Regions from separate parts of the Streptomyces sp. NPDC057743 genome, predicted to be linked through region 1. Evidence: riboswitches for the same ligand, from Rfam matches in the RefSeq annotation. Region 1 holds a riboswitch; each other region holds the start of a gene.
The links. A riboswitch is a leader RNA that binds a small molecule or an ion and turns the genes downstream of it on or off. The one in region 1 is predicted to bind thiamine pyrophosphate.

Region 1 (10,160 bases):
GGAGAAGCGGCAGGCCGCCGAGGCCGAACGGGCGGCGATCGCCCGCGAGTTGCACGATGTGGTGTCGCACTCGGTCTCGGAGATCGCGGTGCAGGCGGAGAGCGCGACGTACACCACGCCGGATCTGTCACCGCAGGCCCACGACCACTTCCAGCAGATCGCGGCGTCCGCCCGCGCGTCGATGGCGGAGCTGCGTCGACTGTCAGGCGTGCTGCGCACGGGCCCCGAGGACCACGCCGGCACGGCACCGCAGCCAACCCTGGACGCACTGGGTGAGCTGATAGCACAACACCGCTCGGTCGGCGGCGAGGTGGAACTGCGGATCAACGGCGACCGGGGCGAACTGCCCACGTCCTGCGAGTTGTCCGCGTACCGCATCGTGCAGGAGGGGCTGACCAATGTGCGCCGGCATGCGCCGGGAGCCCATGCGTGGGTGGAGATCGGTTACCGGCCCGATCGGTTGGCGGTGCGGATCGCCGACGACGGGCCGGGCTCGCCGGGCGTGGTCCACAACGGTCATGGCCTGGCCGGCATGCAGGAGCGGGCGGTGTTGCTCGGTGGGACGTTGACCGCCGGGCCGGGCCCGGACGGTGGCTTTCTCGTAGAGGCGGAACTCCCGTGGTGATCCGAGCAATCGTGGCCGACGACCAGGCCATCGTCCGTACCGGGTTCGTCAACCTCCTGGCCACCCAGGACGACATCGAAGTGGTGGGCGAGGCGGAGGACGGTACCCAGGCGGTCCGGATCGCCGCGGAACGGCGCCCAGATTTAGCGCTGTTGGACATCCGGATGCCGCACAAGAACGGCATCGAGGCCGCGCGGGAGATCACCCAGGCATCGCGTGGTGCCACCAAGGCGTTGATGCTGACGACGTTCGGTCTCGACGAGTACGTCTATGACGCGCTCGCGGCCGGGGCCAGTGGCTTTCTGCTCAAGGACACCACGTTCCCCGAACTCCTGCATGCCGTACGGGTGGTGGCGGAGGGCAATGCGCTGCTGGCGCCCGAACTGACCAAGCGGCTGATCGGGGAGTTCGTCAAGCAGCGGTCGGCGCCGGTTCCGGTGCGCACGGTGCAGGAGCTGACCGACCGTGAGGTGGAGGTGCTCATCCACATCGCCCAGGGGCTGTCCAACACGGAGATCGCCACACGGCTGACGATCACCGATCACACCGTCAAGACCCACATCAACCGGCTCTTCACAAAGATGGGCCTCCGTGACCGCGCCCAGGCGGTGATCCTCGCCTATGAGCTGGGGCTGGTCGTCCCGCAGGGCCGACGCCCCGCCCCTACCCCGCGCGTCTAGCGGCGCACGGCAAGAAAGGAGCGAGCCATGGCACAACTTCGGTACGCGGCACGGCTATTCCGCCGTGGCGTCCAGCACCACCACGTCCTCGGCGGCAAAGGAGATCCCCACCCGCTCTCCCGTCTCCGGCGCCTGGCTCAGTGGGCAGGCCGCTTCCACCTGCGGCGCGCCCGCCGGCTGAAGCAGCAGCGCCACGTGCGTGCCGCGGAACGTGCGGGCCGCGACCAGACAGGGCAGCCCGTCCTCCGGGGAGGTCAGCCGGACGCCGGCCGGGCGCACGAGCAGCCGGCAGGGCCCGTCCGAAGTGCCCTCCGGAACCGGCACTTTGCCCCACGGGGTGACGGCCGACCCGCCCTGCACGGTGGCCTCGACCACGTTGTCGAAGCCGAGGAAGCGGGCGACGAACGCGTTGGCGGGCCGCTGCCAGACGTCCAGAGGGGTACCGCTCTGGGCGATCCGGCCGTCCCGCATCACCACGACCCGGTCAGCGAGCGCGAACGCCTCGCCCTGGTCGTGGGTAACGGCCAGCACGGTCGTCCCCAACTCACGGAAGAGCCGCCGCAGTTCGACGACCAGTCGCTCCCGCAGCCCCCGGTCAAGCTGCCCCAGCGGCTCGTCCAACATCAGCAGCCGCGGGCTCGGTGCGAGCGCGCGAGCCAGCGCGACCCGCTGCTGTTCACCACCGGACAGGGAGGACACGGCCCGGCCCTGTGCCCCCGGCAGGCCGACGAGGTCCAGCAGTTCCGCGACCGTGCGCTCCTGCTCGGCGCGCGAGGAGCGCCGCATCCGCAGCCCGAAGGCCACGTTTCCCGCAACGTCGCGCTGCGGAAAGAGCTGGTGGTCCTGGAACATCAACCCGACACCGCGCCGGTGCGTGGGCACCCCCGTCTGGTCTCGGCCTTCCAGCAACACCGCACCCGCGTCGGTGCGTTGCAGCCCGGCGACCACCCGCAGCAGGGTGGACTTGCCGCTTCCGCTGGGCCCGAGGACGCAGACGGTTTCGTGCGCCGCGACGTCCAGGTCGACCGCGTCGAGCGCGGGGGCCGCACCGGGCGCGCCGAAGCGGACGGTGACGCCGTCCAGCCGCAGCATCTGCGATGTCGTGGTCCCGGTCTGTGCCGTCATCTAGAACTCCCCGGAGTGGTCGATGGCGCTGCCCCCGGTCGAGCCGGTCCGCGGCTGGAGACGGATCCGTTCCAGGGCCAGCAGGGCGCCCGCGCACACCACCATCAACATGGTCGAAAGAGCCATCGCCTGGCCGTAGTTGAACTCCCCGGCCCGGCCCAGCAGTCGCGCCACGGCCACCGGCAGGGTCGGCTGGTCGGGCCGCGCGATGAACACGGTCGCGCCGAACTCGCCGAGCGAGACGGCGAAGGCGAAGCCCGCCGCGATGAGCACGGCTCGTCGCACCATCGGCAGGTCCACCTCGCGCCAGACCCGCCAGGGCGAGGCGCCGAGGACGGCCGCCGCCTCCCGCAGCCGGCCGTCGACCGCCCGCAGGACGGGCAGCATGGTGCGGACCACGAACGGCACGCCCACCAGGGCCTGGGCGAGTGGCACCAGCCACCACGATTCCCGCAGGTCCAGCGGCGGCTTGTCGAGGGTGATCAGGAAGCCGAAGCCGACGGTCACGGCGGAGACGCCGAGCGGCAGCATCAGCAGCCCGTCGAAGCCGCGCAACAGCCGGGTGATCATCGGAGTGCGTCCCGAAGGGCCGGCCGCCGGCCGGGAGCGGGTGAGTGCGGCCGCCGCCAGGCCGCCGATCAGCAGGGCGATCGCGGTGGCCGCGGCGCCGTAGGCGAGGGAGTTCCAGAGGGCGTCGAGGGGGGCGACGGCGAAGGTGCTGTCGGCGGACGCGGCGGAGTGCAACGTCTCGTAGAAGACCAGCCCGTAGCCGTGGGGCCCGGCGAAGGACCGCTCGACGAGCACGGCCAAGGGCAGGACGAGCAGCACGGCGATGACGGCGAGCGTGCTCCAGAGCAGCGCCCACTGGCCGCGGCCCTGCGGCCGGCGGGCGGTGCGGGAGGCATCGACGAGCCGCAGGGTCGATTCGCGACGCCGCACGGTCCAGGCGTGCAGCCCCAACAGGCCCAGTACGGCGGCGAACTGGACGAGGGTCAGCACGGCGGCGGTGGGCAGATCCAGGAAGTCGGCGGTCTGCCGGTAGATCTCCACCTCCAGCGTGGAGAAGGTGGGCCCGCCCAGGATCTGTACGACGCCGAAGGAGGTGAAGGTGAAGAGGAACACCATCAGCGCCGCGGCGGCCACGGCCGGTCTCAGCGCGGGCAGCGTCACCCTCCGCCAGGCCGCGAACCGTCCGGCTCCCAGGACCCGGGCCGCTTCCTCCTGGCGCGGGTCGAGTTGGGCCCAGAGCCCTCCGACGGTGCGGACGACGACCGCGTAGTTGAAGAAGACGTGCGCGAGCAGGATCGCCCACACCGAGGTGTCCAGCCGGACGCCCCACAGGTTGTCCAGCAGTCCGCCCCGGCCGACCAACGCCAGGAAGGCCGAGCCGACGACGACGGTGGGCAGGACGAAGGGCACCGCGACCACCGCCCGCAGCAGTTGTTTGCCGGGGAAGTCGAAGCGGGCGAAGACGTATGCGCTGGGCAGCGCGACCAGCAGCGTCAGCGCCGTCGAGGCGGCCGCCTGCCAGACGGTGAACCACAGCACATGGAGGACGTCCGGGTCGCCCAGCACGGCGGCGAACCGGCCGAACTGCCACTGTCCGCCGTCCTTCAGCCCGCGCCCGACGATCACGGCGACCGGATAGGCGAAGAACAGCGCGAAGAAGGCGAGCGGCAGGGCCATCAGACCGAGCCGCACCGCCGTGCCGCGCGCGGGCCTCCTGGGGCGGGCGGGGGCTACTTCAGAACGAGCGAGGACCACTGCTTGACCCACTGGTCACGGTTCTTGGTGATCGTTGCCGGGGCGAGCGTCGCCGGCTTGTCGATCGCGGTGCCGTAGCGGGTGAACAGTTCCGGCACCTTGGCGTCCTTGCGCGCCGGGTTGACGAACATCTGCAGCGGCATGTCCTCCTGGAACTTCTTCGACAGGAGGAAGTCGAGCAGCGCCTTGCCGCCCTTCTCGTTCTTGGCGCCCTTGAGCAGACCGCCGAATTCGATCTGCCGGAAGCAGGTGCCGGTCGCGACGCCGGTCGGGGCCTCCTTGGGCGCGGGGTTCTTGCCCATCACCTCGGCGGGTGGGCTGGAGGCGTAGGAGACCACCAGTGGCTTGTCGCCCTTGCCCTTGCCGGCTGCGGAACCCGAGAAGCGCTCGTTGTACGCCTGCTCCCAACTGTCCACGACCTCGACGCCGTTGGCCTTGAGCTTCTTCCAGTAGTCCGGCCAGCCGGCCTCGCCGTGGGTGGCGATGGTGCCGAGTTGGAAGGCGAGTCCCGGAGAGGAGGTGGCGGAGTTCTCGGTGACCAGCAGGTTCTTGTACTCCGGCTTGAGCAGGTCGTCGAAGCTCTGTGGCGGCGCCAGCTTGTGCTGGGTGAAGTAGGCGCGGTCGTAGTTGACGCAGGTGTCGCCGTAGTCGAGGGGCGTGACGCGGTGGGCGTCCTTGTCGAGTTGGAGGTCGGCCGGGACGTTCTCCAGGCCCTGGGCCTTGTACGGAGTGAAGAGGCCGGCGTTCAGGCCGCGCGAGAGCAGGGTGTTGTCGATGCCGAAGAAGACGTCGCCCTGCGGGTTGTCCTTGGCCAGGATCGCCTGGTTGACGGCCTTGCCCGCGTCCCCGCCCCTGAGCACCTTGACCTTGTAGCCGGTCTCCTTCTCGAAGGCGGCCAGCACGGATTTGGAGGCGTTGAACGAGTCATGGCTGACGAGCGTGACGGTCTTGGCGTCCGCGCCGCCGCCGGAGCCGCCGCACCCGGCGAGTGCGGTCATGCCGGCCGCCGCGGCGAGCGCTGCCGCGGTGATCCTGCTGGTGGTGCTCACTGAGTTCCTCCTGGCTGGCCAGGAAGAGACGCGGCCCCGCCCGGTGTCCACTGCGCTTTGCGTCGATGACGCTCGGCAGCGAACGGTGGGCGGGGCGCAACAGCATGAGTGACGACCGAACTTCCTACCCGGAATGACCCGGGCGAGGTTCAAGGGTCTGCGGGCGCCGTAGGGCTACGACGCGTCCGCACTCTCAGCGCTGTGGCGCTCCCCTGTCGGAATGTATGTGCGTTTTTTTCCACGCCACCGTACCAGCGGGGGCTCAGCGTTCCGAGGCCGCCAGCTGACCGCAGGCGCCGTCGATCTCCTGGCCCCGGGTGTCCCGGACGGTCACGGGCACGCCGTGCGCCTCAATGGCCCGTACGAACGCCGCCTCGTCCTCGGGCCGCGAGGCGGTCCACTTCGAGCCCGGCGTCGGATTGAGCGGAATGAGGTTGACATGGACCCGCTTGTTCTTGAGCAGGCGCCCCAGCAGGTCACCGCGCCATGCCTGGTCGTTGATGTCGCGGATCAGTGCGTACTCGATCGAGACCCGGCGGCCGGACTTCTCGGCGTACTCCCAGGCCGCGTCCAGCACTTCGCGGACCTTCCAGCGGGTGTTGACCGGCACGAGGGTGTCGCGCAGCTCGTCGTCGGGCGCGTGCAGCGAGACCGCGAGCCGGCACTTGAAGCCCTCGTCGGCGAACCGCAGCATCGCCGGGACCAGTCCGACGGTGGAGACGGTGATGCCGCGCTGGGAGAGGCCCAGGCCGTCGGGCTCGGGGTCGGTGAGCCGCCGGATAGCGCCGACCACGCGCTTGTAGTTGGCGAGCGGCTCGCCCATGCCCATGAAGACGATGTTGGACAGCCGCGCCGGGCCGCCGGGAACCTCGCCGTCGCGCAGCGCCCGCATCCCGTCGACGATCTGGTGCACGATCTCCGCGGTGGTCAGGTTGCGGTCCAGCCCGGCCTGACCGGTGGCACAGAACGGGCAGTTCATGCCGCAGCCGGCCTGCGAGGAGATGCACATGGTGACCCGGTCCAGGTAGCGCATCAGCACGGACTCGACGAGGGTGCCGTCGTGCAGCCGCCACAGCGTCTTGCGGGTGGCGTCGTCGTCGCACGAGATGTGTCGCACCACCGACATCAGGTCCGGGAGCAGTTCCGCGGCCAGCTTCTCGCGCGCCGCCGCGGGGATGTCGGTCCACTGCGCCGGGTCGTGCGCGTAGCGGGCGAAGTAGTGCTGCGACAACTGCTTGGCGCGGAACGGCTTCTCACCGATCGCGGCCACCGCCTCGCGGCGCTCGGCCGGGCTGAGGTCGGCGAGGTGCCGTGGGGGCTTCTTGGCGCCGCGGGGGGCGACAAACGTCAGTTCTCCCGGGGCCGGGCGTGCCATGGGCGGAAACTCCTCTGTGCGACGAGGCCGGACGGCTTCCGCCGACGCGGAGCCAGGGGCCGGCCGGGGCCGGAACCAGGGGACCTCACGGATCATCCCCGCGGTCGCGGGAACGGGAAGGGCGCGCCGCGAACGAGCGGCGCGCCCTCCAAGGGTAACCGGCGGCGGTCAGCCCGCTCCCACGAAGATCACGAACAGCAGCCAGACCACCGGCGCGGTCGGCAGCAGCGAGTCCAGCCGGTCCATGATCCCGCCGTGGCCGGGCAGCAGGGTGCCCATGTCCTTGATGCCCAGATCCCGCTTGATCATGGATTCGCCGAGGTCGCCCAGGGTCGCGCTGACCGCGACCGCCAGGCCGAGCAGCAGCCCCTCCCACCAGGCGCCGCCCTTGATCAGGAACTGCATGCACAGCGCGCCCGCCACCATCGCGAAGAGCACCGCACCGACGAGTCCCTCGCGGGTCTTACCCGGGCTGATCCGCGGCGCCAGCTTCTTCTTCCCGAAGCGCCAACCAATCGCGTAGGCACCGGTGTCGCTGACGACCGTCAGCAGCAGGAACGTCAGCACCCGCTGCGGCCCATCGTCCGCGGCCGCCAGCATCAGGGCCACGAACGTCGCCAGGAACGGGACGTAGAACGCCGCGAAGACCCCGGCCGTGACGTCCCGGAGGTAGTTCTGCGGCGCCTCCGTCATCCGCCAGACCAGGACGGCGAGCGCGGTGAGCGACATCGCCACCCACGCCCCCTCGGCACCGCGCACATACCCTGCGATCACCATGGCGGTGCCGCCGACCGCGAGCGGAACCAGCGGCACCCGGATGTCCTTGCGCTCCGCCAGCCGCGAGGTCAGTTCCCACAGGCCCACGACGACGGCGAGCGCTATGACACCGATGAACACCGGCTTGTAGACGAAGAGCGAGGCGAGGATCACCGCGCCGAGTCCGACGCCGACCCCTATGGCAGCGCGCAGATTGCGCCCCGCGCTCTTCTTCTGCGGTTTCACTGGGTCACGGTCGGACCCGGGGAGCGAGGTGGGCATGGGCTCCTGCGGCCTGTCGTCGCGGAACAGGGGGCCGCTCAGCCGAGCAGCCCCCCGGTCGTCCAGGTTGTCCTGGTCATCCCGGACGTCCCGATGGTCGTCCTGGTGTCCGCCCGGCTCGGGCACGATGGGCATGGGCCGAGTCTGCGCCGCGCCGCCCCTGCCGTGCACGGGACCCGCCGGGACGGGGGGCGCCGCCCCGCGCAGCGAGGCGGCCGATCCGTGATCGGGCGGTCCCCAGTGTCCGGCGCCGACCGGGGTCCCCCAGGATGACTCGTTCATCAGACCTCTAGGAGCTCGGATTCCTTGTGCTTGAGGAGCTCGTCCACCTGCGCGACGTACTTCGCGGTGGTGTCGTCGAGCTCCTTCTCGGCCCGACGCACCTCGTCCTCGCCCGACTCCTTGTCCTTGACGAGCTTGTCGAGCGACTCCTTGGCCTTGCGCCGCACACTGCGGATCGAGATCTTCGAGTCCTCGGCCTTGTTCTTGGCGACCTTGATGAACTCGCGCCGGCGCTCCTCGGTGAGCTCCGGGAAGTTCACGCGGATGATGTTGCCGTCGTTGCTCGGGTTGACGCCGAGGTCCGAATCGCGGATCGCCTGCTCGATGTTGCGCAGCGCGCTCTTGTCGAACGGGGTCACCACGGCCATCCGCGGTTCCGGCACCGAGAACGACGCCAGCTGATTGATGGGCGTCATGGCGCCGTAGTAGTCCGCCACGATCTTGTTGAACATCGCCGGGTGCGCACGCCCGGTGCGGATCGCGGCGAAGTCCTCCTTGGCGACCACGACGGCCTTCTCCATCTTCTCCTCGGCTTCGAGGAGGATCTCTTCGATCACCACTTGCTCCTGGTCTTATCGGTAAGAAGCAGAGCCTCGCCCCTGCCGCGCGTCTTCTCCTGCACGGTGTCCGACCGGCAGGCGGTTGTCCATCCCCGTACCGAGGGTCTTCCCACGACCGGGGGTTGCCGCCCGTACGGGCCGACACCCGTACGGAATCAGGCAGTTGAGGCCGTCAGGCCCGGGTGTTCTGATCGCTGACGAGCGTGCCGATCTTCTCACCCTTCACCGCACGCGCGATGTTCCCCTCGGCCAGCAGCTCGAACACGAGGATCGGGAGCTTGTTGTCCCGGCACAGCGTGATGGCGGTGGCGTCGGCAACCTTCAGGTCGCGGGTGATGACCTCGCCGTATTCGAGGGCGTCGAACTTGACCGCGTCCGGGTTCTTCTTGGGGTCGGAGTCGTAGACGCCGTCCACGCCGTTCTTCCCCATCAGCATGGCCTCGGCGTCGATCTCCAGGGCGCGCTGAGCGGCGGTGGTGTCGGTGGAGAAGTACGGCATGCCCATACCGGCACCGAAGATGACAACGCGCCCCTTCTCCAGGTGGCGCACCGCGCGCAGCGGAATGTACGGCTCCGCGACCTGCCCCATGGTGATCGCCGTCTGGACCCGGGAGTCGATGCCCTCCTTCTCCAGGAAGTCCTGGAGGGCCAGGCAGTTCATGACCGTACCGAGCATGCCCATGTAGTCGGAGCGGGCCCGGTCCATGCCACGCTGCTGGAGTTCGGCACCGCGGAAGAAGTTGCCGCCGCCGATCACGATGGCGATCTCATAACCGTCACGGACCACCGCGGCGATCTCGCGGGCGATGGCGTGCACGACATCGGGGTCCACACCGAGTCCGCCGCCACCGGCGAACGCCTCGCCCGACAGCTTCAGAAGGAAGCGTCGCTTACCGGCTTTGTGGGTGTCTGCGCCGTCGGCACCGTGATTCATTGAGCTCTCCTCGTGCACATACGAAGAAGGCCATTGCCGTGGGTCTTGGTCAGATCCCTGTCCGGCAATGGCCTCCTCGTCACATCTGCGGCCGACCGATGAGCGGCCGACTGCGTACGACCCTAGCGGGGCCGTAGGTCATTCGCTGCCTCGCGGCAGGCTCAGATGCCGACCTTGATGCGCGCGAAGCGCTTCAGGGTGACGCCGGCCTCCTGGAGAACCTTCTCCACGGACTTCTTGTTGTCGAGCGCGTACGGCTGGCCGAGCAGCGTCGCGTCCTTGAAGAAGCCGTTGAGGCGACCCTCGACGATCTTCGGCAGCGCGGCCTCGGGCTTGCCCTCGGCGCGGGTGGTCTCCTCGGCGACGCGGCGCTCGGCCTCGACGACCTCGGCCGGCACGTCGTCCTTGGAGAGGTACTTCGGGGCGAACGCGGCGATGTGCTGCGCAATGCCCTTGGCAACCTCGGCGTTGTCCTTGTCGAGCTCGACCAGAACACCGATCTGGTGCGGCAGGTCGGGCATCGTGCGGTGCATGTACGCCGACACGTAGCCGTCGGAGAACTGCGCGAAGCGGTCCAGGACGATCTTCTCGCCGAGGTTCGCGTTGGCCTCGTCGACGTACGCCTGGACGGTCTTGCCGGCCTCGATCTCGGAGGCGAGCAGGGCCTCAAGGTCCGCCGGGTTGGTCTTGGCGACGTGCGCGGCCAGAGCGTTGGCGACGGCCTGGAA
Region 2 (10,160 bases), on a different contig from region 1:
CGGGCGTGGAGCTGGCCGACGGGCGGGTGGTGGACGCGGAGTTCGTGGTCGCCGGCGTCGATCCGGTCCGGCTGCCCGGGCTCTGCGCGGGCCGCGCGCCCTGGGGCGATGACGACGTCCGCCCCACCCCGGGGCACGGCGACCGCACCCCGGCGCGGCTGACGGTCTGTCTGGCCCTGCGCGGCGCCCGCCCCGCGGACGCGGTGCACCGCACGGTGGTGCACGCCCCGGACCGCGCCGCGGAGTTGGCCGGCGTCTTCGACGACAGGCACGACCCGCGCACCCCGGGCGCCCGCCCGACGGTGACGGTGCTGCGCCCCGACGACCCCACCACCCGCCCCGACGACGCCCACGAGGCGGTCACCCTGACCGCCACCGTCGCCCCGCCCGGCCCGGTCGACCGGCTGGCCCCCGAGGCGCTGGAGCGGGACGCGGAGCGGATGATCGAGCGCGCCGAGACGGCGGTGCCGGGGCTGCGGGAGCGGCTGTTGTGGCGGGAGGTCCTGCCGCCGACCGAGGACTCCCTGATACCGGGCCCGGCCCTGGCCGGCCAGGAGGGGCGCTTCCTGCGGCCCGGCAACCGCACCCGGATAGCCGGGCTCTACGGCGTCGGCGGCTGGTACCACCCCGGCGGCGGGCTGGCGCACGCCGGGATGTCCGGGGCGCTGGTCGCGGGCCTGATCGTGAGCGGCGACGACTGGCGCGGCTCGGAGTGATCCCCCGCCCCTGAGGGACCCGACCGGGATCCGACTCGGGCCCCGACTCGGGCCGGTGCGGCGGCGGTTGGACCGGCGCGGGGGGCCGCCCGCCGCTCAGTAGTGGTACCGCTGCTCGTCGTAACCCGGCTGCTGGGGCGGGTAGGGCTGCTGCTCCTCCGGGTGGCCGGTCTCGCGCTGCTGCGGCATCCAGACGCCGCCGGGCGGGGTCTCGGGCGGGTAGCCCTGTGGGTAGTGCTGCGCCGGCTGCCCGCCGAGGGGGTCGTAGGACCCGGCCTGGTGGGGCGCCCGGCCGAAGGGGTCCGGCTCCTCGTAGGGGTCGTAGTGCGCGGCGTATTGCTGGGTACCGATGTACGGGTCGGAGTAGGGCCCGTGGCCGCTCTGGTAGGCGCCGTTGTCGTAGGACGGGTAGGGGTCGGCGTAGCCGTCGTGCCCGGGGGTCGGGCCGTAACCGCCGCCGTAGCCATGGCCGTTGGCGTCGCCGTCGGAGGTGGGGTTCCCGAAGAGGTCGTAGCCGACGGCCGGTTCGGGGCGGGCGTCGGGGCTGTAGATGCCGTAGGCCCCGGTCTCGTCCGGCATCGGCTGCGGGGCGTAGACAGCGGTGGCGTCCACGGGGACGTACCCGAAATCCTGGGCGGCGGCGGGCACTTCGCCGACGGCGCCGAAGGTGGCGGTGGCGTCAACGGCGCCGGGGGCGGACGGGTCCGGCTGCGACGGGTACGGGGCCTGGCCCCCGGTGCCCTCCGCGCCATGGCCGTCCGCGCCGTGGCCGGCCGGATCGGAAGCCTCGACGGCGCCGGCGGCCGGGGCGGTCTCCTCCGTCAGCCCGGAGACCTGGAGCTTCGGCTCGGCGGCCGGGGCGCGGGACGAGCGGGCCCGGCGCCGGCGGCTCGGCTTGGGCCGCCCGCCGATCGTCCAGCCCTCCTCGTAGCCCCGGCGGACGGAGAGCGTCACATAGGTCTGCCCCACCGCGAAGGCGATGGCCCCCAGCGCGATCACGATGATCGACGGGATGGCGACGCCGGCCACCACGCCGAGGAAGCCGCCCAGCGCCAACAGCCGCCAGTGCAACGGCGCCTTGTGCTGGAACAGGACCTCACCGAGCAGCCACAGGGCGACCAGGCCGAACGCGAGGTAGAGGATCGTCCAGCCCATATGCGCCCCGCTTCCGCCGGATTCCGGCCACCGTGATCAGGACCGCTGGTGCAGCCCGAGGTTCTCGTAGATTTCCAGGGTCGCCGTGGAGTGGTTCAGGGTGATGAAGTGCAACCCGGGCACGTCCTCGGCCATCAAGCGCGCGCACAGCTCCGTCGCGTACTCGATGCCAATGGAGCGTACCGCCGCCGGGTCGTCCTTGACCGCGAGGATGCGCGATGCGAGCTCGGGCGGGAACGCGGCATTGCTGAGCTGGGCGAATCGTTCGATCTGGCGGACGTTGGTGACCGGCATGATCTCCGGGATGATCGGCGTCGAGCAGCCCGCGGCGGCGACCCGGTCGCGCAGCCGGAGATAGTCCTCCGGATAGAAGAACATCTGGGTGATCGCGAAGTCGGCGCCGGCGCGGCACTTGTCGACGAAGTGCCGGATGTCGGTGTCCCAGTCCGTCGAGCGCGGGTGCATCTCGGGGAAGGCGGCCACGCCGACGCAGAAGTCGCCCGATTCCTTGATCAGTTGGACCAGGTCGACGGCGTAGCCGATGCCGTCGGGGTGCCGGACCCACTCGCCCATGGGGTCGCCCGGCGGGTCGCCGCGGAGCGCGAGCATGTTGCGGATCCCGGCGTCGGCGTACTGGCCGATGATGTTGCGCAGTTCGGCGGTGGAGTGGTTGACCGCGGTCAGGTGGGCGACCGGGGTGAGGGTGGTGTCGGTGGCGATGCGCTCGGTGGCACGGACCGTTCCGTCCCGGGAGGTGCCGCCGGCACCGTAGGTCACCGACACGAAGGTCGGGGCGACGGCCTCGATGCGGCGAATGGCGTTCCACAACGTCCGCTCGCCCTTCTCGCTCTTCGGGGCGGCGAACTCGAACGAATAAGACTGCTTGCCGGAGGCGAGCAGGTCGCGCACCGTCCGCGCGCGATCAGTCCTGGTGGAAGCTGTACCTAGGGCCATACGGGCAGGTTAACCACACGGTGGACGGACACCAACCGACGGCCACGTATTGGCTGGTTGGCGCCGACGGTGTCCACAACGTGGACGGCTCGCGGCCCTTGGACGGCCGCCCGACGGATGTCTAAGACGCAGGTCAGCCGGTGTGGGAACGGATCCGCTTGGCCAACTCGGCGGCCGCGGCGCCCGGGTCGTCGGCCTCGGTGAGTGCGCGGACCACCACCACCCGGCGGGCGCCGGCGGCCAGCACCTCGTCGAGGTTGCCGGCGTCGATCCCGCCGATCGCGAACCAGGGGCGCTCGGGGGCCTGCGCGGCGGCGTACCGGACGAGGTCCAGGCCGGGGGCGGGCCGGCCCGGCTTGGTGGGGGTCGGCCAACAGGGGCCAGTGCAGAAGTAGTCCACCCCGGGCTCGGTGAGGGCGGCGTCGACCTCGGCCTCGGCGTGGGTGGAGCGGCCGATCAGCGGCTCGGGGCCGAGCAGCGCGCGGGCGGCCGGGACCGGCAGGTCGTCCTGGCCGAGGTGGAGCACGTCGGCGCCGGCGGCGTGGGCGACGTCCGCGCGGTCGTTGACCGCGAGCAGCTTGCCGTGCCGGCGGCAGGCGTCCGCGAAGACCTCCAGGTGGCGCAGCTCCGCGCCGGCCTCCATGCCCTTGTCGCGGAGCTGGACGATGTCCACGCCCGAGGAGAGCACCGCGTCCAGGAACTGCGGGAGATCGCCCTGGCGGGTGCGCGCGTCGGTGCACAGGTAGAGCCGGGCGTCGGACAGGGCCTGTCGAACGGTGGTCATCGGGCGGCTTCCCCCTCGTCGGCGGTGTACGGGCCGGGCGGTGCCGGCCCGTACACCGCGCGGTGGTGGTTACGGATGCGTGGTGCGGTTGCTGCGGGACGCGGCTGCGTCAGACGGCGAGCGCCTGGGCCCGGCGCTTGACCTCCGTGCCGCGATTCTCGCGCAGGGCCTGCGCCGGGGTGCCGGGCAGGGTGTCATCGGCGGTGAAGAGCCACTCCAGCATCTCCTCGTCGGTGAAGCCGTCGTCCTTGAGGAGCGTCAGCGTGCCGGCGAGCCCCTTGACGACCTTGCCGTCCTTGATGAATTCGGCGGGCACCTGGAGCGCGCGGTTCTCACCGCGGCGCACGGCGATCAGCTGGCCCTCCTTCACCAGCTGTCGCACGCGGGTCACCTCGACGCCGCATGCCTCGGCGATGTCGGGGAGGGTGAGCCAGGCGGGGACGAGCCCATCGATGTTTGCGTCAATCTCGGTCACAGGACAAGCGTGCCACCTCCCACTGACAGTCGGTAGCCGGGCCTCGCCGTGGAGCACGTCGGCGCCTCGACGGACGGGCCGCGCGGGCCCGCCGGGCCGGTGGCGGGGCTACCGCACCGCCGCCTTGAGCGGAACGGCCGCGTCCGCCACGCGCTCCCGGTCCAGCAGCGCGCCCCGTTCGATCAGCCGGCGCCCCTGGGCCAGGTCCCGCGGGCGCCCCACCGCCAGCAGCGCGACCAGCCGGCCGGCCGGCTGGTCGGCCCCCGCGCCGGGCTCGTGGCGGAGCCAGAGCACCGACCAGGCGGCGCCGGTCGGGTCGCCGCGCCACACCAGTTCGTCGGCGTCCCCGTGGTGGCCGGCGTACTGGACGAACCGCCCGAACTGCTCGGACCAGAAGTACGGGACCGGGTCGTAGAGCACGCCCTCCGCCGTGCCGCGGGCAATGTTCTCGGCCACCGTGCGGGGGCCCTGGAGGGCGTTGTCCCAGTGGTGGACCAGGAGTCGGGTGCGGTAACGGGCCGAGGGGAACGAGGCGCAGTCGCCGACCGCGTAGACGTCGGGGACGGAGGTGCGCAGGTGCTCGTCGGCCAGGACCGAGCCGTCCTCGGGCGAGAGGGCGACGCCGGAGCCGGCCAGCCAGGCGGTGGCGGGCCGGGCGCCGATCCCGACGACGACCGCGTCGGCGGGCAGGGTGGTGCCGTCGGCGAGGGTCACCGCACCGGGGGCGACGGAGGCGACCCGGGCGCCGGTGCGCAGCTCGGCCCCGGCGTCGGCGTACCAGGTGGCCATGTGCGCGGCGACCTCGGTGGGCAGGGCGCCGGCCAGGGGGTGGTCGGCGGCCTCCACGACGGTGACCTCGCAGCCGGCCTCGCGGGCGGCGGTGGCGAACTCGGCGCCGATCCAGCCGGCGCCCACCACCACGATCCGGTGCTGGGCGGCGAGCACCGGGCGCAGCCGCTCGGCGTCGTCCAGGGTGCGCAGCAGGTGCACACCGGGCAGGCCCTCGCTGCCGGGCAGGGTGATCGGTTCGGCGCCGGTGGCGAGCACCGCGTAGGCGTACGGGATGGCGCCCTGGGCGGTCTCCACCACGTGGTCCAACGGGCGCAGCGCGGTGACCGGGCGGCCGAGTTGCAGGTCGATGTCGAGGCCGGCGAAGTCGATGTCGAACGCGGAGCCGTCGGCCTTGCCGAGCAGCACGGCCTTGGACAGCGGCGGGCGGTCGTAGGGCTGGTGGGGCTCGTCGCCGAGGAGCGTGATCGCCCCGCGCCAGCCGTGCTCGCGCAGGGCCACGGCGGTCTGCACACCCGCCATCCCCGCGCCGGCGATCACCACGCGCGGCGTGCGGTCAGGGGCCTGGGGAGAGTTGCTCTGCTCGCTCACCCGCTCACTTTAGGACGGCGGGCGACGCGGCCCGCAGCAGCGCGCAAGGAGATCTCTGACACAACGTCACCGGTCGGGGGCGGCCCGGTCCCGGTGCGCTCCCTTACGACGCGTCGCGGCCCCGTACTAGGGTGGCGGATGCACGCACTCGCGGGAGCCCGGACGGACCGGGCTGAGAGGGAGGCTGGCCGGCCTCCGACCGTACGAACCTGATCCGGGTCATGCCGGCGAAGGGAGGGGCTGGACGCCCATGCATCCATCCGTCACACCATCGAACCCACCGCGTCCCGACGGTCGGCACCCCGATGTGCTGGTCATCGGCGGCGGCATCATCGGGCTGGTCACCGCCTGGCGGGCGGCCGGCCAGGGTCTGCGCGTCGCGGTGGCGGACCCCGCGCCCGGCGGCGGCGCGGCGCTCGTCGCGGCCGGCATGCTGGCCGCCGTCACCGAGCTCCACTACGGCGAGGAGACCCTGCTGGGGCTCAACCTGGCCTCGGCCGAGCGGTATCCGCGCTTCACGGAGGAGCTCCAGGAGGCGAGCGGGCAGCGCATCGGCTACCGGCGGTGCGGCACCCTGGCCGTCGCCCTGGACGCCGACGACCGCGCCCACCTGCGGGAGCTGCACGCCCTCCAGGTCCGGTCGGGCCTGGAGTCGGCGTGGCTGACGGGGCGGGAGTGCCGCCGGCTGGAGCCGATGCTCGCCCCCGGGGTGCGCGGCGGCCTCCGGGTGGACGGCGACCACCAGGTCGATCCGCGCCGGCTGGCGAGCGCGCTGCTGGCCGCCTGTGAGCGGGCCCAGGTGGCCTTCCACCGGACGTCGGCGGAGCGGCTGACGACCGCCGGCGGGCGCGCCACGGGCGCCGAACTCGCCGACGGCACACGCCTGGTGGCCGGTCAGGTGGTGCTGGCCGGCGGCAGCCTCAGCGGCCGGCTGGCCGGCGTCCCGGAGGCGGTGCGGCCGCCGGTGCGGCCCGTCAAGGGCGTGGTGCTGCGGCTGCGGCTGCCGGACGCGCTCCCCGGGGGCGGGGCGTTCCTCTCCCGCACCGTACGGGCCGTCGTCCGCGGCAATCCCCTCTACCTGGTGCCGCGGGAGAGCGGTGAACTGGTCCTCGGCGCCACCAACGAGGAGCTGGGCTGGGACACCACGGTGACCGCGGGCGGCGTCTACGAGCTGCTGCGGGATGCCCACGAACTGGTCCCGGGCATCACCGAGTTGCCGCTGACCGAGAGCCGCGCCGGGCTGCGCCCCGGCTCTCCCGACAACGCGCCGCTGCTCGGACCGACCGCGCTGCCCGGCCTCCATCTGGCCACCGGCCACTACCGCAACGGCGTCCTGCTGACGCCGCTCACCGGCGACGTGATGGCAAAGGCGCTGACCACCGGGACGGTCCCGGAAGAGGCCCGCCCCTTCTCCCCCGCGCGCTTCACCCCCGCCCTCCAGGGGGCCCGGCGCGCCCACGCCCCTCAGGAGCTGCCCGTATGAGCGCCCCCGGTACCCCCGTCCCGTCCGAAGTCCCCGGCGGGCCCACGGTGTCCGTCTCCGTCAACGGCCAGGCCCGCCGGATCCCGGGCGGGCTGACCCTCGACCGGCTGGTCGCCACGCTGTCCCAGGCCCCGGCCGGGGTGGCCGCCGCGGTCAACGAGACCGTGGTGCCGCGCTCCCAGTGGGCCGGCACCGCGCTCGGTGACGGCGACCGCATCGAAGTGCTCACCGCCGTCCAGGGAGGCTGATCCCGCCATGACCGACACCGCAGTGGCACCGGGGACCGCCCCCGCGGCGCCCGCCGCCGACGCCGACCAACTCACCATCGCCGGCACCTCGTTCGGCTCCCGGCTCATCATGGGCACCGGCGGCGCGCCCAGCCTCGACGTCCTGGAGCGCGCGCTGCTGGCCTCCGGGACGGAGCTGACGACCGTCGCCATGCGGCGGCTGGACCCGACCGTGCAGGGCTCGGTGCTGTCCGTCCTGAACCGGCACGGGATCCGGGTGCTGCCGAACACCGCGGGCTGTTTCACCGCCGGCGAGGCGGTGCTCACCGCCCGGCTCGCCAGGGAGGCGCTCGGCACCGACTGGGTCAAGCTGGAGGTGGTCGCCGACGAGCGGACCCTGCTGCCGGACCCGGTGGAGCTGCTGGACGCCGCCGAGACCCTGGTGGACGACGGTTTCACCGTGCTCCCGTACACCAATGACGACCCGGTGCTGGCGCGGAAGTTGGAGGACGTGGGGTGCGCGGCGATCATGCCGCTCGGCTCGCCGATCGGCTCCGGCCTGGGCATCCGCAATCCGCACAACTTCCAACTGATCACCGAGCGCGCGGGCGTCCCGGTCGTCCTGGACGCCGGCGCGGGCACCGCCTCGGACGCCGCGCTCGCCATGGAGTTGGGGTGCGCGGCGGTGATGCTGGCGTCGGCGGTGACCCGTGCGCAGGAGCCGGAGTTGATGGCCGCGGCGATGCGGCACGCGGTGGCGGCGGGCCGGCTGGCCCACCGCGCCGGCCGGATCCCGCGCCGCCACTTCGCGCTGGCCTCCTCGCCCGCCGACGGCGTGGCGGAGCTGGATCCGGAGCGGCCGGCCTTCTGACCGGCCTTATCCAGCGCCCTGGTGCGGGGCGGGCGGCGGCCTCAGGCCGGGCCGGCGGCCGCCTTGCCCCGCTCGGCGAACTCCTCCGGGGCGGCAGTGATCACCTCGTCGAGCAGGTCCCGGGAGGCCATCAGGGACGCGATGGAGTCGGTGAGCCGGGCCCGCTCCCGGTGGAGCTCGCCCACCAACTGCGGGCAGGTGGGCACCAGTCGGCCGTCGTCGTCGCGCAGACAGGGCAGCACCTGCGCGATGGTCGCGGTGTTCAGCCCGGAGGTCAGCAGCGTGCGGATGCGGCGGACCTGAGCGACGTCGACCTCCTCGTAGCGGCGGTAGCCGGCCGCCGTCCGCTCCGGGTGGAGCAGCCCCTGCTCCTCGTAGTAGCGCAGCAGCCGCTCGGTGGTGCCGGTCCGCCGGGCCAGCTCCCCGATGAGCAGCGTCGTCATCGCCTTCCCCCTCTGGTGCGGTGTGGTCGCGCGGCCGCACGACCCGGCCGCCGTTTCCATGGCGACCACGATCCGGTCCGCATTATTCCGCGCCGGCCACCGCGCCCCCGCCCGGCCCGGTCACGGTTGTGCTGCGGTGTACCAGGTCGGCGGCCGGAGCGTCCGGGCACGCCGGCGCGGCTCGTAGACTCGTCTGCCGTGGATACGACGCTGCAGGACCCGTTGGAGGGCCAGCTGCTCGACGGCCGCTACCGCGTCGAGGGGCGCATCGCCGCCGGGGGCATGGCCACCGTCTACCGGGCCGTGGACACCCGGCTGGACCGCGTGCTGGCGCTGAAGGTGATGCACCCGAGCCTGGCCGTGGACGGGGCGTTCGTGGACCGCTTCATCCGGGAGGCCAAGTCCGTCGCCCGGCTCGCGCACCCGAACGTGGTCGGCGTCTTCGACCAGGGCACCGACGGCACCTACGTCTACCTGGCCATGGAGTACGTCGCCGGCTGCACCCTGCGCGACGTGCTGCGCGAGCGCGGCGCCCTCCAGCCGCGGGCCGCGCTGGACATCCTGGAGCCGATCCTGGCCGCGCTGGGGGCCGCGCACCGCGCCGGCCTGGTGCACCGCGACATGAAGCCGGAGAACGTCCTGATCGGGGACGACGGCCGGGTCAAGGTCGCCGACTTCGGCCTGGTGCGCGCGGTGGACACCCACACCACCGCCTCCACCGGCTCGGTCCTGGGCACCGTCTCCTACCTCGCGCCCGAGCAGATGGAGCACGGCACCGCGGACGCCAGGGTCGACGTCTACGCCTGCGGCGTGGTGCTCTACGAGATGCTCACCGGCGGCAAACCGCACACCGGCGGCACCGCGGCGCAGATCCTCTACAGCCACCTGCACGACGACCTCACCCCGCCCTCGGAGCTGGTGCCGGGCCTGGCGCCGGAGCTGGACGAGCTGGTCGCCGCGGCCGCCGCCCGTTCCCCCGAGGAGCGCCCACAGGACGCGGTGGCGCTGCTGGCCCGGGCCCGGTCGGCCCGGGCGCACCTGACCGACGCCCAGCTCGACCTCGTCCCGCCGCGCGCCCAGGAGGCGGCCGCGGCCGACGAGGAGCGGACGGACGTGCTGCCGCGCCCGGCGGGGGTGCAGCTCGCGCTACCCGTCGAGGGCGAGGCGCAGCTGGATCGCACCAGTCGGCTGGAGATGCCGCCGGCCGGTGCCGCGCCCGCGGACAACCGGACCACCAGGCTCCGCCCGGCGCCGGCCCCGGTGGGCGCCGACCGGCGACCCCGGCGGCGCCGGATCGCGACGATCGTGGCGGCGGTGCTGCTGGTCCTGGGCGTCGGCACCGGCGTCTGGTACATCAACTCCGGCCAATTCACCAGCGTCCCGGCCGTGTTGGACATGCCGCAGGCCAAGGCCGAGCAGACGCTGCGCGGCGAGGGCCTGCGGATCAAGGTGGCGCGGGACTTCAGCCCCAACGTCGCGCGCGGGCACGTGATGGCGACGGACCCGGGGATCGGCAAGCGGATCCGCGGCAACGGCACCGTCACCCTGACCGTCTCCCGCGGCCCGGAGAAGGTCACCGTCCCGGACCTGGCCGGCACCCCGCTCGCGGACGCCCGGCGCAAGCTGCGCGACCTGGGTCTGGTGCCGGGCACCGAGACCCGGCAGTTCAGCG
Region 3 (10,160 bases), on a different contig from region 1:
TTCGTCACCGGGACCGGCCGTCGCCTGGACCAACTGCTGGGCCACCCCGACCGATCCGGTGCCGGTCGCCAGGTGCGTCAGCGGCACCGAGAAGCGATCGGCCAGCTCCGCCATCAGCCCCGTGCACGCCATGTCGGGGTAGCGGTTGAACGATCCGGCGGCCGTCACCGCGCTCTCCAGGACGCCCGGCAGCGGCGGATAGGGGTTCTCGTTGGAGGACAGCTTGTAGGCGACCGGGCCGCCGGTCGCCGCCGGCCGCCCCGGCTTGTAGGTGGGGACACCGTCCAGTGCAGCACGCAGCCTCGGGGTCTTCTCGCTCACCGCAGGTCCTCCTCAACCATCCCTCTCGACTCCAATACTGCACACCTTATGAGGATTGCCCCTCCCAGCGGCAGGCCCCGGAAAATCCGCCGTTCCACCGGCACCTCCGTAGCGGGCGCCGGGCGTGCACCCCCAGGGGAGCGCTAGCTCGGACACCGCGCGCCGGTGGCTCGCTCCGTGGCGCGCGTCCCTCGTCAAGGTGACTTGAGACCTCTTCGAGACCTGGGCGGATCGCCAGGTAGAGCGGTTTTCACTCTCCTTGATTGATCGCCGAAATCAGCAACTTCCTTATATTTCAAGGCAATTGATGGTGCGTCACCATGCAGAAACGTGCCTTCTTGCCATCGTTGTCGGTCCCCCGCGAATGGCCGTACCGAGCCCTACTATCGGCTCGCCATGACAGCAGCAGGGAAGCACCAGGTGGGCCGGTCGACCGGTCGCCGACTGGGACGGGCGGGCATCCGGGACGTGGCCGCCGCAGCCGGCGTATCGATCACGACTGTCTCCGACGCGCTCAACGGCAAGGGCCGGCTTCCGGATGCCACCCGTAGCCACGTCCGCGAGGTGGCCGATCGGCTGGGCTACCGCCCGTCCGCCGCCGCCCGCACCCTCCGTACCGGCAAGTCCGGCCTCATCGGTCTGACCGTGACCACGTACGGGGATGAACCTTTCACCTTCACCGAGTTCGCGTACTTCGCCGAGATGGCCAGGGCCGCCACCTCGGCCGCGCTGGCCCGCGGCTACGCCCTGGTCATCCTGCCCGCGACCTCCCGGCACGACGTCTGGTCCAACGTCGCCCTCGACGGCACCGTCGTCATCGATCCGGCCGACGGCGACCCCGTCGTCACCGAGCTCGTCCGGCACGGCGTCCCCGTCGTCTCCGACGGTCGCCCCGGCGGCACCCTCCCGGTCACCGGCTGGGTCGACAACGACCACGAGGAGGCCGTGCTCGGCCTGCTCGACCACCTCGCCGAGGCCGGCGCCCGCCGCATCGGGCTGCTCACGGGCACCACCACCGACACCTACACCCGGCTGTCCACCACCGCCTACCTCAGCTGGTGCGAACGCGTCGGCCAGGACCCGGTCTACGAGTCCTATCCCGCGTACGACCCGCGGGCCGGCGCGGTGGCCGCGGACCGGCTGCTGGCCCGCCCGGACCGACCGGACGCGGTCTACGGGCTGTTCGACCCCAACGGCACCGACCTGCTGGCCGCGGCCCGCCGCTACGGCCTGCGGGTGCCGGACGACCTGCTGCTGGTCTGCTGCAGCGAGTCCACCGTCTACGCCACCACCGAGCCGCCGATCACCACGCTCTCCCTCAAGCCGCGGCGGATCGGCACCGCCGTCGTCCAGATCCTCATCGACGCCATCGAGGGGCTCGACGGCAGCTGCCCGGTCGAGCAGGTGATACCGACCGACCTGATCGTGCGGACTTCCTCGCAGCGCCGCTCCCCGCGGACGACGGTCAGCCCGCCGCGGGGCCCGGCCGGCGATTGAGCGTGCGCCGGGCACGGCGGGCCGGGCGCACCGGGCGGGTCCCGGGCGGCCGGTCCACCGAGGAAAAAACAGGGCGATCCCGGGAGAAAACCATCGCGAACGCCGGGCTCCACAGGATTGATCACCCCCGGGTGCGTCACAACCCGCGAGCGGCGTTCCTATGATGGGCGCACGACACCGCGGACCGCCGTCGACCAGGCAAAGGTCCGAGAGGTGCACGGCGGCGCAACGGTGGAGGGGTCGATGACTCAGGGGGCCAGTCAAGGACCCATGGTGTGGACCATGGGGGCACAACCTCCGGGGTCCGTTCCGCCGCCCGGAGTGCCCTCGGTACCGCCGGCCGGCCCGCCCCTCGCCGCGCCTTCGGCGCCCCCGGTCGCGCCGCCCGCGCCCGTGGCCCCGCTGCCCGAGGACTACACCCCGACCGCCCGCGACCTGCCGGTCATCGGCCCCACGGACACCCTCGTGGACCACCCGTCCGTGCTGTCCGTCCCGGAGCCGACGCCCGCCTCCGAGGGCCTGGGCCCGCTGTACGTCGTCGGCGACGTGCACGGCTACTACGACGAGCTGCGCGCCGCGTTGGAGGCCGAGGGGCTGATCGACGCCGAGGGCGGATGGGCGGCCGGCAACGCCCGGCTGTGGTTCCTCGGCGACTTCACCGACCGCGGCCCGGACGGCATCGGCGTCATCGACCTGGTCATGCAGCTCTCCGCCGAGGCCGCGGCGGCCGGCGGCTACTGCAAGGCCCTGATGGGCAATCACGAACTGCTGCTGCTGGGCGCCAAGCGGTTCGGCGACACCCCCGTCCAGTCCGGCGCGGGCACCGCCTCCTTCCACGCGGCGTGGCTCCTCAACGGCGGACAGAAGAGCGACATGGACCGGCTGCAGGACCACCACATCCAGTGGATGGCCCGCCTGGACGCCGTGATGGAGGAGGACGGGCACCTGCTCGTGCACTCCGACACCACCGCCTACCTGGAGTACGGCACCTCCATCGAGGAGGTCAACGACACCGTCCACGACGTGCTGACGCGCAGCGAGGCGGACGAAGTCTGGGACCTCTTCCGCAAGTTCACCAAGCGGTTCGCCTTCCGCGACGAGGCCGCCGGCGCGGGCGCCGTACGGGAACTGCTCGACACCTACGGCGGCACCCGCGTGGTGCACGGGCACAGCCCGATCCCGTACCTGCTGGGCGAGGTCGGCGCGGAGGACGGCGACAACGACGGGGCCACGGTGGACGGTCCGCACGTCTATGCGGACGGGTTGGCCATCGCGATGGACGGTGGTATCACGATGGCCGGAAAGCTGCTGGTCTGCCAACTCCCGTTGGCCGGCTGACAGTTAACCGGAGGAGCAGATTCCGCTCTGTCGGATGAGCGGGACGGAAGGAATCCGGTCGGGGCCGACCGGAAATTCCACAAACTCCCTGTCACCCCCCGCCGCACGCCCTCTACCATCGGTCTATCCGTAGCAGGCTCTCCTCCGTTTCCGCCCGGCGCCCGGCCCAGGCCGGCCCGTACGGCCCTACGGAGCTTCGGGGGATCCACATGAACAGCGCTCCGCACCTGCTGAACGAGGACCGCGCGGAATTCGCGCGGATCCTTGATGAGGCGCTGCGCACCGCCGCATACCGCCCGGACGACCACGCCTCCGCTGCCGCCGAAAACCGGCTCAGCACCGAGCAGTTGCGCGTGATGGCGCTCAGCGCGACCAGCGCGATCGCCGCGTGCGCGACGGCCGAATACCAGCGCTACATACGGCTGCGCGCCGAGCTGCGCGCCCCTGCGCCCACCACGTACGGCGCGCGCGGTGGTGGCCCGTCGACGGACTGGTCACCTGACGAGGGCAGCGGACCGGACACCGCGGACGACGAACCGGCCGCCGATGCGGCCGGCTTCGGCCTTGCGGCGATGGCCACCGTGCTCGTCCCGGTGCTCGCCGGAATCGCGGCCGTCCTCTTCCTCGTCATCGGCTATGTGCTGCGCGCCGTCGACCCGGACCCGGCCGTCTCCCGACCGCTGGTCAGCGTCGGTTGGATCTTCGCGGCGCTGGCCGCCGCCGGCGCGCTGGTCGCCATGGGCTGCGTGCTCGTCACCGCGCTGCGCAACGGCGCGTCCCGCGACACCGCGGCCGAGGAGCGCGCCGCCGCACTGGACACCGCCCACGGCGTCTGGCGGCAGGCCCTTTTGGAGCGCGGGCTGCTGCCCTTCCTCCGCGAGGCGCTGGCCGACCCCTCAGCCGACCCGACGGACGACCCGGTCCGCTACGTCCCCCGGCCCCTGGAGGCCCCCGAGCGCCGCACCCCCACCCTCGGCTACACCCGCCCGCGGTTCACCAGCCCCGACACCGACACCTCCTGGTCCGGTCCCCGCTACTCCCGCCCGGACTACAGCAGCCCGGACTACGGGGGGACGGAGCAGCGACCGGAGTAGGCCAAAGCACCGCGGGCCCGGGGCGGGCCGCCCGAAGACCGCGCCACAGACGCGCCTTTGGGCCGGCCCCGGCCCGCGGTGCTCCCTTCGGCCCGCTCCGTTCGCTCAGTCCGCGATCGGCAGGTAGACGCGGTTGCCGGCCGCCGCGAACTCCCGCGACTTCTCGGCCATCCCGGCCTCGGGGTCGACCGCCAGGGCACCACCGTGCTCGCGCCGGATGTCCTGGGAGATCTTCATCGAGCAGAACTTCGGCCCGCACATCGAGCAGAAGTGGGCCGTCTTGGCCGGCTCCGCGGGCAGCGTCGCGTCGTGGAAGGCGCGGGCGGTGTCCGGGTCGAGGGCCAGGTTGAACTGGTCCTCCCAGCGGAACTCGAAGCGGGCGTCGGAGAGGGCGTCGTCCCATTCCTGGGCGCCCGGGTGGCCCTTGGCCAGGTCCGCCGCGTGGGCCGCGATCTTGTACGTGATGACGCCGGTCTTGACGTCGTCGCGGTCCGGGAGGCCCAGGTGTTCCTTGGGCGTGACGTAGCAGAGCATGGCGGTGCCCCACCAGGCGATCATCGCGGCGCCGATGCCGGAGGTGATGTGGTCGTAGGCGGGCGCGACGTCGGTGGTGAGCGGGCCGAGCGTGTAGAACGGGGCCTCCTCGCAGATCTCCTGCTGGAGGTCGATGTTCTCCTTGATCTTGTGCATCGGGACGTGTCCCGGGCCCTCGATCATGGTCTGCACGCCGTGCCGCTTGGCGATGGTGTTCAGCTCGCCGAGGGTCCGCAACTCGGCGAACTGCGCCTCGTCGTTGGCGTCCGCGATGGAGCCGGGGCGCAGGCCGTCGCCGAGCGAGAAGGTGACGTCATAGGCGGCCAGGATGTCGCAGAGCTCCTCGAAGTGCGTGTAGAGGAACGACTCCTGGTGGTGCGCCAGGCACCAGGCCGCCATGATCGAGCCGCCGCGGGAGACGATGCCGGTCTTGCGGTTGGCGGTCAGCGGGACGTAGCGGAGCAGCACGCCGGCGTGCACCGTCATGTAGTCGACGCCCTGCTCGGCCTGCTCGATGACGGTGTCCTTGTAGATCTCCCAGGTCAGCTCCTCGGCCTTGCCGTCGACCTTCTCCAGCGCCTGGTAGAGGGGGACGGTGCCGATCGGCACGGGGGAGTTGCGGAGCACCCACTCGCGGGTGGTGTGGATGTTGCGGCCGGTGGAGAGGTCCATGACCGTGTCGGCGCCCCAGCGGGTCGCCCAGGTCATCTTCTCCACCTCCTCCTCGATCGAGGAAGTGACCGCGGAATTGCCGATGTTGGCGTTCACCTTCACCAGGAAGTTCTTGCCGATGATCATCGGCTCGATCTCCGGGTGGTTGATGTTGGCCGGCAGCACCGCGCGCCCGGCCGCGATCTCGTCCCGCACGAACTCGGGGCTGACGTTCTCGCGGAGCGCGACGTACTCCATCTCCGCGGTGATCTCGCCGCGCTGCGCGTAGGCGAGCTGCGTGACCGGGGCACCGTCCCGCCCGCGGCGCGGCTGCCGCGGCCGGCCCGGGAAGACCGCGTCGAGGTTGCGCAGCCCCCCGCGCGGGGAGGTGTGCTTGATCCCGTCGTCCTCGGGACGCATCGGGCGGCCCGCGTACTCCTCGGTGTCGCCGCGGGTGATGATCCAGTTCTCCCGCAGCGGCGCCAGACCGCGGCGGACATCGGTTTCGATGGTGGGGTCGGTGTACGGCCCTGATGTGTCGTAGAGCGTCACATGCTTGCCGTTGGTGAGGTGCACCCGCCGGACCGGGACCCGGAGGTCCGGGCGCGATCCGGAGACATAGCCCTTGTGCCAGCCGATCTGCGACTGCTCGCCGTCGGCCGGGTCGTTTTCGGGCGTGCGTGCATCCAGAGTCATAGAGACCCAACTCCCTACGCCGGCATTACCCGGTAACAGGTTCGGCGGTCGACGCAGCGGCTTCCGTCATCCGGTGTTTCACGTGAAACACCGCTGGGACGGAGGTCAGCGCCCTCTCAGCCCGGTGCTCCGAGCTCCCGCGATTGCAAAGGTGCCACCACGGTAGCGGCCGATGCGGCAGTGTGAACAGGGGGCCCCATCGGTTCTTGCAATGATCGGGCGGTGAGCCCTCCCGAAACCCTGCACGCTCCCGCGGCCCATGGCCACACCCACAGCCACGGACCCGCCGCCCCCGTCTCCCGGCATCTGCGCAAGGTCATCGCCGCCGTCCTGGTCCCGTTCGCGGCCGCCGTCGCGGTCGGCCTGATCGTCCTCTGGCCCGGTGGCGCGCCCCCGCACCAACCGTCCGGCGTGGGCTTCGACCAGCCGACCGAGAGCGCCCGGGTCATCAAGGTCGAGGAGGTCAACTGCGCGGCGGTGCACGCCGAGCAGCAGCCACGGCCCACCGCGCCGGGCGGGCAGCCGGCGACCGGGGGAGCGGCCCGGGACAAGCCCTGCGAGCAGGCGACGGTCAAGGTGACCACGGGGCAGAACGCCGGCCGAACCTTCCAGACGGTGGTGACGCCGGACGCCTCGCGGCACTACACGACCGGGCAGGACGTGGTCGTCTCCTACTCCCCCAAGGCGCCCAAGGAACTGCAGTACGCGGTGACCGACGTCGACCGCACCGTTCCGATGTGGGTGCTGGCCGCGCTCTTCGCGCTCGCCGTGGTGGCCATCGGACGGCTGCGCGGGGTGCTGGCGCTGGTCGCGCTGGCGGCCAGCTTCGGGCTGTTGACGGTGTTCATCCTGCCGGCGATCCTCCAGGGCTCCGATCCGCTGGTGGTGGCGATGGTCGGCGGCAGCGCCATCATGTTGATCGCGCTCTACATGTGCCACGGGCTGACGGCCCGCACCTCCGTGGCGGTGCTCGGCACCCTCGCCTCGCTGCTGCTCATCGGGCTGTTGGGCTCGGTGTTCATCAACTGGGCGCTGCTGACCGGCAATACGGACGACACCACCGGCCTGGTGCACGGGCTCTACCCGAACATCGAGATCCGCGGCCTGCTGCTGGCGGGCGTCATCATCGGGTCGCTGGGGGTGCTCGACGATGTGACGGTGACCCAGACCGCCGCGGTGTGGGAGCTCAAGGACGCTGATCCGTCGGCGAGTTGGCGCAAGCTGTACGGCGCGGCGATGCGGATCGGGCGCGACCACATCGCCTCCGTGGTGAACACCCTGGTCATGGCCTACGCGGGTGCCGCGCTGCCGCTGCTCCTGCTGTTCTCGATCGCGCAGAGCAGCGTCGGCACGGTCGCCAGCAGCGAGGTGGTGGCGGAGGAGATCGTCCGCACGCTCGTGGGCAGCATCGGGCTGGTCGCGTCGGTGCCGGTGACCACCTTGCTGGCGGCCCTGGTGGTCTCGGCGGACCGTCCGGCGCCGGGCGGGGCGGGCGCCGGGGGACGACGGGGCGGGCGCCGGGCGGCGCGCGGGCGACGCCGCAAGCACTGAGCGGGCAATACGGGGGCGGGGCGAGCCGGGACGAGCGGGCGGGCGAAGTGCGGGGTGGGCGGCGGGCGTTGGCGGTTCTGGGCAGGGCCGACCGGGCAAGGGCGAACGGGCAGGGGCGACCGGCGTCCGGCCGGGCGCGGCGACGGTGGAGCGGTGGGCCGGCGGCCGGGGTCAGCCGGCCGGGGCCTCCGCCAGGATCCGGTCCAGCGTGGCCTCCAGGGTGTCGCAGACCTCCTCCTTGCCGAGCGGAACGATGCGGTCCGTGCGGTCCAGGAAGGCGATCAGCGGTGGCGCGCTGGCCCGGAACAGGGCGCGCTCCGGGCCGACTTGAAGGCTGATGTAGACATCGCTGAGACGCTCGGGGGAGGACGGCTCGACCCGCACGTCCCCCTCGCCGGCCGGGCGGTTCAGCCCGTCCAGCAGCAGTTCACGGCCGAACACCCAGGTCACGGGCGCATCGCCGGGAAGGTCGAAGGTGAGCCGGACGGCATAGGGGTCGCCGCTGTCGAAATCCAATTCCACCGGGATCCGGAAGGAGAGCTCCTCCGAGACGAGGAAGCTCATGATCACTTCTGCCTGAACCGTGTCGTTCATCAACCACTGCCCCGCACTTGATCGGAGATGGCCGGGAATCATCCCCTGAAGCCCTATTGACGCCATCGTCGGTCACGTGCAGGCAGATCACAAGGAGTGAGTTTTCAGATACTGATAGAGAAGGCGAGTGTCGTTAGTACCGTCTCCGCCATTTTCCGTAGTCGGTTCGTAACTGTTTGCAATCGGTGCACTTCCGTCGCAGGAAGAGAAACCGCCAGCGTCGCGGCGGCCGAGCCAACACGAATGGGGATCGCCGAGCACACCGTGCCCAGGGCATATTCCTGGCGGTCGTAGGCGACTTGGCCGCGACGCACCGTAGCCAGTCGATTCAGCAGATCGCCCTCGGAACGCACCGAAAAGGGCGTTATCGACTGCACGGGATAGCGCGACAGATGTTCTTTCCTGGTCGCCTCGTCGAGCTGCGCCAGCAGACACTGCCCGATCGCGTGGGTGTGGGCGGTGGAGCGGAAGTCGACCCACTCCTCGACGGGTGGTCGCGCCGGATCGTCGGTTATCGCCACCACCTCGATCTCCCCCTCGCGGTAGACGGCGAAGTAGACGGCGGCGCCGAGTTCGCGGCCCGCGGCGGCCAGGGCGTCGGCCAGCTCGCGACGGCGGCGCCGCCGCGCCCCCGCCTGACTGAGGGACTCGGCGCCCTCGCCGATCACGAACACGCCGTTCTGCCGGCGCAGATAGCCCTCGTGGGTCAGCGTCCGCAGCAGGTGATACGTGGTGGGCAGCGGCAGTTGGGCCTCTCTGGCCAGCTGCTTGGCGGGCGCGCCGCCGGTGTGCGCGGCCACCGCCTCCAGGAGTCGCAACGCCCGCTGCACCGACCCGATCAGGGTGGGGTGCGAGCCGGATTCGCCGTTGTCGATCACCAACGCCAACCCCCAGGTCCGAGCGCCATGGTCCCCGCGGCCCCGGCCGCGGGACCCGCTCCCGCGACCGCGCGTCTCCCCGTACGTCCGCCCCGACACCTGGCCCGATCGCTCGGTGCTTTCCGGAACGTCAAGGTCCGGAAGACGCCTGCGATCTGCACTTTAGCCCGGGCGGTCCACAACGGGAGCCGAAAGTCCGGGAGTTGCCCCCGGGCCGACCTCCTCTCCGACACCGCTGCCCCTACGGAGCGCCGCGCGCACTCGTGGTGAACAGGTGCAACGCCCGCCGCACCGAACGCCCCGGGGCGGCCGACGACCGGCTTTCCGATCCGCGTTCGACTCCGTCGCGGGAGTGTCGTCCCGGGCCCGGGAACGCCGGACGCCCCACCCCGGGAGGGGGCAGGGCGTCGTCGGACGGTGGGGGCCGGACGGTACCGGTCGCTCGGGCTCGGCCTACCAGTCGCTCTTCGACGAGGACGAGGACGAGGACGAGGAACCGGTGAACCTGCGCACCAGATAGATGACACCGGCGATCAGGGCCGCCGCGACCAGCACCTTGAAGAGCAGGCTGATCAGGAAGCCGAGTGCGGTGGTGATCAGTCCGCCGAAGACGACGATCAGGATGACGGGCACCACGACCCAGGTGACCCACCACGGAAGCCCTGCGAGTATCCCCTTACCAGCCACTGCTCTGCCCTACTTTCTGTCGGTCGCGCTCTTGTCGGTCTCTGCCGTCCGGTGGCACCGTCCGCGCGCGTTTCGCGTCTGCCGCGCCGCGTCTCCGGTTCCCCCTGTACATCAACGATGCTAGGGCGCCGAGGGCCTCCGTGGGGGCCCGACAGCCCCGGCTCGTCCCTGAGCCAACCCCTAGGGGTTTCGGGGGGTCGGGTCTCAGCTTTCGGGCGGAGAGAAGACCACCACGACCCGGAGATCCTCGCTGATGTGGTGGAACTTGTGGGGCACCCCCGCGGGCACGTAGACGATGCTGCCGCGGGCCACCGACTCC

Region 2: it holds a riboswitch for thiamine pyrophosphate, as region 1 does, so the genes downstream of both, thiO (glycine oxidase ThiO) here and ACFVFQ_RS18220 (thiamine ABC transporter substrate binding subunit) in region 1, are expected to answer to the same signal.
Region 3: it holds a riboswitch for thiamine pyrophosphate, as region 1 does, so the genes downstream of both, thiC (phosphomethylpyrimidine synthase ThiC) here and ACFVFQ_RS18220 (thiamine ABC transporter substrate binding subunit) in region 1, are expected to answer to the same signal.

What each region holds. Positions count from the first base shown of each region.
Region 1 is NZ_JBHVJX010000014.1:122,857-133,016, reverse strand. Features, by position in the region: gene ACFVFQ_RS18240 (sensor histidine kinase) at 1-625, shown strand, start outside; gene ACFVFQ_RS18235 (response regulator) at 619-1,305, shown strand; gene ACFVFQ_RS18230 (ABC transporter ATP-binding protein) at 1,360-2,430, opposite strand; gene ACFVFQ_RS18225 (ABC transporter permease) at 2,431-4,116, opposite strand; gene ACFVFQ_RS18220 (thiamine ABC transporter substrate binding subunit) at 4,170-5,243, opposite strand; TPP riboswitch at 5,347-5,467, opposite strand; gene rlmN (23S rRNA (adenine(2503)-C(2))-methyltransferase RlmN) at 5,506-6,618, opposite strand; gene ACFVFQ_RS18210 (phosphatidate cytidylyltransferase) at 6,787-7,938, opposite strand; gene frr (ribosome recycling factor) at 7,938-8,495, opposite strand; gene pyrH (UMP kinase) at 8,671-9,432, opposite strand; gene tsf (translation elongation factor Ts) at 9,594-10,160, opposite strand, start outside.
Region 2 is NZ_JBHVJX010000002.1:306,364-316,523, forward strand. Features, by position in the region: gene ACFVFQ_RS03385 (phytoene desaturase family protein) at 1-716, shown strand, start outside; gene ACFVFQ_RS03390 (hypothetical protein) at 813-1,871, opposite strand; gene metF (methylenetetrahydrofolate reductase [NAD(P)H]) at 1,908-2,825, opposite strand; gene thiE (thiamine phosphate synthase) at 2,959-3,609, opposite strand; gene ACFVFQ_RS03405 (Rv2175c family DNA-binding protein) at 3,719-4,084, opposite strand; gene ACFVFQ_RS03410 (NAD(P)/FAD-dependent oxidoreductase) at 4,193-5,464, opposite strand; TPP riboswitch at 5,605-5,717, shown strand; gene thiO (glycine oxidase ThiO) at 5,715-6,947, shown strand; gene thiS (sulfur carrier protein ThiS) at 6,944-7,195, shown strand; gene ACFVFQ_RS03425 (thiazole synthase) at 7,203-8,045, shown strand; gene ACFVFQ_RS03430 (MerR family transcriptional regulator) at 8,087-8,488, opposite strand; gene pknB (Stk1 family PASTA domain-containing Ser/Thr kinase) at 8,687-10,160, shown strand, end outside.
Region 3 is NZ_JBHVJX010000011.1:116,714-126,873, forward strand. Features, by position in the region: gene hisC (histidinol-phosphate transaminase) at 1-321, opposite strand, end outside; gene ACFVFQ_RS14940 (LacI family DNA-binding transcriptional regulator) at 718-1,818, shown strand; gene ACFVFQ_RS14945 (metallophosphoesterase) at 2,089-3,156, shown strand; gene ACFVFQ_RS14950 (hypothetical protein) at 3,366-4,250, shown strand; gene thiC (phosphomethylpyrimidine synthase ThiC) at 4,356-6,131, opposite strand; TPP riboswitch at 6,126-6,282, opposite strand; gene ACFVFQ_RS14960 (YibE/F family protein) at 6,354-7,682, shown strand; gene ACFVFQ_RS14965 (SsgA family sporulation/cell division regulator) at 7,854-8,276, opposite strand; gene ACFVFQ_RS14970 (IclR family transcriptional regulator) at 8,381-9,157, opposite strand; gene ACFVFQ_RS14975 (DUF5326 family protein) at 9,608-9,841, opposite strand; gene ACFVFQ_RS14980 (cupin domain-containing protein) at 10,046-10,160, opposite strand, start outside.